Regions from separate parts of the Enterococcus silesiacus genome, predicted to be linked through region 2. Evidence: riboswitches for the same ligand, from Rfam matches in the RefSeq annotation. Region 2 holds a riboswitch; the other holds the start of a gene.

Region 1 (3,428 bases), on a different contig from region 2:
GCCAACTATCCTCCCCATCGATCTTCTCTTTACGAATAAATCCATCAAAAGTTACCGTACTATTTAGCCCATCATTGCCTTTTATAATGGATGTCCATGAAGAATAAGCTGTTAAATCTGGCTCATTGGCTGGTCTAAGCTTCTTGAGTGATTCTTCTGTATACGGAAAAATTTCTTCGTTGTGAGGCTCTAAAACCAGTCGCTTTACCTCAGATAATTTAGGTTCTAATATCAAGTTCGAGCCGTCCATTGCCACTTGATAGGAATGAAGTTCCGCTATCACCTCATTATTATCATCAATCACTTTTTCATAGATATCCAATTGATCATCTCTAAAGGTATATTTGGGTGCAAACCATGTAAAATAATTGATTATCATACGAACGTCATCATTACTAAAACTATAATATTTGTCTTCATTTGCAATTTTCCAATACTTAGTCGCTTGTAAAATGTTCGCCGGAATTTTTTTAGGTTCCTCAGTTGATACTGAACTGCTTTGATCACTGATTTCCTTCGTCTTTGGCCACATCAAAGTTCCGATAAAAAACAAACATATGACGACTACACCAGATAAGAAAATTTCGCCCCATTTGTAGTGAAATTTACGAACTCTACTTTTTCTTTGATTGGCATCTACATCTAGGGCAGCTAACGCTTCTTCTTCTGGGACTTCGATTTGTCCCATCACTTTTCGCAAAATTTTTTTCTCGTTATCAGACATAATAATCCTCCCCTAATACTGTCTTTAGCGCTTCCCTCCCACGCTTTAAATTCGTTTTGACTGTTCCTTCTGGCATCGTTAAAAGTTCACTGATTTCTTTGACTGAAAAATCTTGGTAGTAAAACAGTTGCAAGACCAAACGATACTTATCTTCTAGTGACATTACGGCATCCAGCACATCGATAGATTGATTTTTATTCTTTGAAAGATCAGTTGGTTCTTCAAATTCGGGATTGTTTTGTAACTCACGGATTTGGATTTTTTGATTGATCAACTTACTTGCTTGTCTGGCCATGATCGTGCAAAACCAAGTTAAAAAATAACTTGGCTCTTTCAATGTATGGATCGATTTTATTGATTGAATCGTCGCTTCCTGCATAATATCCAGCGCATCTTCTTTATTACCGATATAGATATAGGCCATTTTGTATAGATATATATGGTTTTTACGTAAAACTTTCCCTAAAGCAACCTTATCCCCTTTAATTGCTTTTTTGATTAATGAAAGTTCTAAATAACTAAACTTCCCCATTTTCTCACCTCTTCACTCCAATAGTGTAAAAAATTTGCGATTAGGTTTCAATAGATTGATTATTTATTTACAAAAAAAGAAACTAAGCCAAAACTCACTCAGTTTTGGCTTAGTTTCTTTCAATAAACCTGTATTATTTCATTTTTTAATTTTGTTGACTAAATCGTGAGATATTTACCGGAATAAACAGTTTGGGATTGATTTTAAGAAGTAAGAGCAAAACAATTGAGGTCGTAATTGCTGTTGTAATTCCGCTTAACCCATTCATTACAAATGAAAATAGCCATGGATTCATCCCCCACATAGCAAAACTTCCCCAAAAAATAACTCCTGCAATAAAGTGCCAAAAATAGCGCATTAACATACCAAAAAACGAAGCATAAATAATAATTCGACTGCTTTTCCCATATTCTTTATTGCTGATTGCCTGCTGTAGCTGATGACTGTAAACTCCTGCAAAACCTGCAAAACCAAATGCTAAAATATATTCAATAATCACTTGTGCAGGCATTAAATAATACACTTGAGCTAGCGGGAAATGCAGCAATCCCCAGATAAAAGCTGAAAAAAAACCCGCCTTAGTTCCCCTTCTCAAAGCATAAAGCGTGATTGGGATCATACCTAGTGAAACCGAAAAACTACTGCCAATGCTAGTTGGTATCAAAGACAGCACCATTGCGATTGCCGCAACGATCGTTCCTTCGATCCAAATTTGTAATTCTGCTTTTCTTTGCATAAAAAAATCCTCCTTATAGAACGACCGAGTCACAAAGGAGGAGTAAAAGTTGCTATTTACTCCATCACAATTCCTACGCTCGTACTAACGAACAGGTTCGAAGGGTTTAGAGTTATTACTCATTCTCAGCCATGGCTCCCCTTTGTGATGGGTTCTATTTAATTTTTAGTGGCTATCACTCATGATAACAAGTAAAGCGTAACATGTAGTTCAAAAAAAGTAAAGAAACCGCATTTAGAAAAAGGTGGTCTTCTTCCCTATTTATGCGATAAAATAGAATTAGGAAAAGGAGGACTAGCATGAAAAAAAAGGGTAAAAAAATTGGTTCTATTTTAATTTCACTAATTTTAGGAGGCATAGGTGGTTATTTTGGCGGATATCTGATTGGAAAAAATAATCCCCATTTATCAGGATTAGACATCCTCACTTTTATTTTTGCATTGGTTATTTCTTATCTGCTCCATATCATTATCCATGAAGCAGGACATGGATTTTTCGGAAAACTATCCGGTTATAAAATGGTGAGCTATCGCGTTTTCTCGTTTATGTGGGTTTGGCAAAAAGATGGTACGATTGCGTTCAAACGTTTCAAAGTCCCTGGAACACTGGGGCAATGCCTGATGGCGCCCCCAACTTATGTAAAAGGAAAATTTCCGTTTCGCCTGTATTTATTAGGAGGCGTTTTGGCGAACGTAATTGCTTGTGGAGTGATTGGCATTTTATTTGCATTTCATCCGTCAATAGCTACAGCGTTTATCATTGTAGGACTTTTTACAGCCGTTACAAATGCTGTTCCAATAGGGTTTAATGATGGCATGAGCATTAAAGTAGCGTCTGCTAGCGAAGAACAACAATATCTATTATACATGCAATTTGAGGTGAACTATCAATTAAATCAAGGGAACAGTTATCTTGATTTACCAAAGTCATTTTTTGAATTAGTCCCTGCAAAACCAACACACACCTATTTTAATGACTCACAACAATTTTTAAGAGTAGCTCGATTTCTTGAAGAACAGGATTGGACACAGCTAACCGAACAGCTGGAATCATTGTGGTCGCGATTAGACGAGCTGATTTCATTGTATCAAGTTGAACTCAAAAAGGAATTGCTTTTTTGTTTATCTATTACTAAACCAGATGATCCACGTCTTGTCCAATTATGGTCAGACAAACAAGTAAAAGCGAGCTTAAAACAACCTCTGATGGGTAATAAACGGATAGAAGCTGCTTATTATTATTTTGTTGAACACGAGGATAAGACTGCTTTAAATTGTTTAAATGCTGGAAATGATTTGGTAACTAGAGCACCGAATCCCGGTGATGCAAAAGCTGAACTAAAATTGAATCACTGGTTACAAAAGCGCATTCTAAACAATAGTGACGTTTAATTAGATTAATGCTATGAAAAGACTAAAGAAAAGCTTGATGAGTTT
Region 2 (3,428 bases):
CATGCCTGTCTTTACGGCAGAAATCTTGAAATCTTCTCTGACAACAACTAACTGATCTTGAATCGCATCCAAAGGAATATCATAAACCTTTTTAACGCCTTGTGTGTTTTGGATCGGTAAAGCGGTCAAGACAGATGTCCCGAATACTAAGCGTTCTTGAAAGGTTTTTAAATCCGCCTGCATTCCTGCGCCACCGCCACTGTCAAATCCCGCTATTGTTAATGCTTGGATGGTTTCATTCATTTCTTATTACTCCTTTCAACAGTTGCTTTTTGCTGAACCAATAAACTATCTAGACAAGACAATTGATCTAGTAAGTAGGTTCTAAATGAGCCCACAGAAACCTGCGTTAACTGCTCTGCTACTAACTCACCAGCCAAAGCGTACATCACACTAGCTGTAACAACACTTTCTAGCGACCGCTCTTTATCAACGGCTAAGAAAGCACCACAGATGCAGCCATGCAGACAACCGGCTCCAGTCATTTTAGTGAAATAAGGAGTGCCATTTTTCACAAGATAACTTTTTCTGCCATCTGTGATTGTATCAGTTGCTCCGCTGACAGCGATAAAGCAGTTCAGTTTTAGCGCTAGATTTTCAGCGATCTTTGTTACATCACCAGATCCAGTTCCTGCATCTACGCCTTTAGCTGACCAATCACTGCCTTCAATTGCTGCGATTTCACCAGCATTCCCGCGAATCAACGTCGGATGAACGTGGCTCAATAATTTTTCAACAGCTTGTTTACGATAACTTGTTGCTCCTGCACCGACTGGATCTAAAACGACTGGTTTTCCTAGTTCATTCGCTTTTTTACCAGCTAAGATCATCGCTGTTAGTTGTTCATCATTTAAAGTCCCCATATTCAAAACGACAACATCTGCAATCAAGGCTACTTCTTCCATTTCTGCAATTGTACTAGACATAAAAGGGGATGCTCCAATTGCCAACAACCCATTCGCAGAGTCATTTGCTACAACGATATTCGTAATATTATGCACAAGTGGATTTTTTAAGCGCAGCTCATCGATCAACTCATAGTTCATCATGTTTTAGCCCCCATTGTTGTTTTGTATAAGCCATTTCCCAAAAATTTAATTCTTCATAGCTACTTATAATAAAGGCTTGCTGCATAAGGGCACGTTCGTCAGGCGATACTTGTTCTGCTAAATAATCAGTCAATTTCCTTTGCCGAATTACAGCTGCTCGGTATACTTCACTGTCGTATGTTTCGATCCAGCGTTGATATAGTGGATCAGGCGAACCGCTTTCAATTAGTTCTTCCCCAATTTCTTGATACAACCAATAACATGGTAATAATGCCGCAGCCGTTCTAGCAAGGCTTTTTGATTCAAGCTCTCGATACATATGTGATGTATAATGATACGCAGTAGGCGCGATTGGTGTCTGACTGATTTCTTTTTCTGTCACATCCAGCTCTTTGAAAAATGTATTTCTCACTGAAATTTCTGCCGCTTCTAAACTTTTGACTCCTTCTAAAAAACAGGCTCTGACCTCTTGATCCATTGCCAGATCTGCCGCTCGTAAGTGGATTTTACTGAATTGTTCCAGATAGTAACGATCTTGAAGCAAATAAAAACGAAAAATTTCAGGTTTTAATGTTCCTGCCTTTAACTCTGAGATAAATGGATGTTCCTTACTTTCCCGCCAAATTGCTTCAGCAGATATTCTTATTTCTTCTGTAAAAGTCATGCAATTCCTCCTCGATTTTTTTGAGAAGAAGCTTAAAAACAGAAAAAAACTCTATAAAATGACAAAGAACCATTTCATAGAGTCGAGTCGTCGTATTCTATTTCTTAGACTACTTCCCTACGCGAGTCTCAACTCACAGGTTCAAAGGGTCCGTTCAAACGAACGTCTCAGTCAAAATGACTCCCCTAGTACTTGTCTAAAGTATAGCATATTATTCTGGTACTGGCTGTTAATAATTGGGTTTTATTACTGAATTTCTTCAAGCGGAATGTTTAAGGCGTCTGCTACTCTGGCACCATAGTCTTGATCTGCTTGATAGAATTGTTTGATTTCTAAAATCTGTATTTCCCGATTATCCACTTGACCCAGGTTATTTTTGATTGTTTGAACTAAACGTTCTTTTTCATCTTCTGGAAGCAAACGGTAAAGATCGCCCGCTTGTGAATAATGATCTGTTCCATATTCATAAGTACCCACTTGACCTTGTACATCAAATGGTGTAATCGCGGCAGTTTCATCTTGGACTGGTCCACCTTGACTATTAGGTTCATAGTTAACAGATCCACCTGGATTATTTGCTTGCATGAAACCATCTCGCTCATAATTATTAACTTTATTGAGTGATTTATTAACAGGTAATTGATCGTAATTAGCACCTAAGCGATAGCGTGCTGCATCTTTATAAGCAAATAATCTTCCTTGTAATAATTTGTCTGGTGATACTTCAATTCCTAGCACCAAGTTCGCGGGTGAAAATGAAATTTCTTCGACATCCGTAAAATAATTTTGCGGATTCTCATTCAATGTCATTTTACCGACTTCAATCAAGGGATAATCTTTTTGTGAAACGACTTTCGTTACATCAAATAAGTCATATTTGTAGTTCAAGCCTTCTTCATAAGGAATGATCTGTACACAAAGAGTCCATGAAGGATAATCCCCTACTTCAATTGCTTGAAATAATTCATCCATCAAATAGTCCGTATTTTCAGATGCAAGCTGTGCAGCAACTTCATCTGTGAGATTTTTTACCCCTTGATTTGTTCTGAAGTGATATTTCACCCAAAAAACTTCTCCATGATCATTGACCCACTTAAAGGTGTGGCTGCCATAGCCATGCATCGTACGATAGCTAGCTGGAATCCCACGATCAGCCATCAAAATCGTTACTTGGTGCAGTGATTCTGGCGAATGAGACCAAAAATCCCATTGCATGTATGGATCACGCAAATGAGTTTTTGGATCACGTTTTTGAGAATGAATAAAATCAGGAAACTTTAAGGCATCATTCACAAAAAAGACTGGTGTATTATTGCCGACAATATCATAATTTCCTTCTTCAGTATAAAATTTAACTGCAAAACCTCTAACGTCACGATAGGTATCGATATAACCTGATTCACCAGCAACCTGAGAAAAACGGATTCCTACCCTAGTTTTCTTGCCAACGCCATTAAAAAGTCCAGCTTTCGTATATTTGCTCATATCATTAGTCAGTTCAAATTCACCAAAAGCACCAGCACCTTTTGCATGAACAACTCGTTCAGGAATTCTTTCACGGTTGAAATGAGCCAACTTTTCCAATAGATGAATATCTTGAATCAAGACTGGTCCTCTTTTTCCAGCTGTTTGCGAGTGTTGATTGTTAGCGACAGGTTGCCCTTCACTTGTAGTTATTTTTTCAGTCATATTTTCACCTTCCTATATATATTCTT

What was found. A riboswitch is a leader RNA that binds a small molecule or an ion and turns the genes downstream of it on or off. The one in region 2 is predicted to bind thiamine pyrophosphate.
Region 1: it holds a riboswitch for thiamine pyrophosphate, as region 2 does, so the genes downstream of both, thiT (energy-coupled thiamine transporter ThiT) here and tenA (thiaminase II) in region 2, are expected to answer to the same signal.

The regions. Positions count from the first base shown of each region.
Region 1 is NZ_JXLC01000011.1:107,133-110,560, reverse strand. Features, by position in the region: gene RV15_RS09335 (hypothetical protein) at 1-724, opposite strand, end outside; gene RV15_RS09330 (sigma-70 family RNA polymerase sigma factor) at 717-1,256, opposite strand; gene thiT (energy-coupled thiamine transporter ThiT) at 1,402-1,992, opposite strand; TPP riboswitch at 2,046-2,144, opposite strand; gene RV15_RS09320 (M50 family metallopeptidase) at 2,292-3,383, shown strand.
Region 2 is NZ_JXLC01000002.1:73,799-77,226, reverse strand. Features, by position in the region: gene thiD (bifunctional hydroxymethylpyrimidine kinase/phosphomethylpyrimidine kinase) at 1-243, opposite strand, end outside; gene thiM (hydroxyethylthiazole kinase) at 240-1,049, opposite strand; gene tenA (thiaminase II) at 1,036-1,713, opposite strand; TPP riboswitch at 1,811-1,910, opposite strand; gene RV15_RS01520 (catalase) at 1,960-3,402, opposite strand.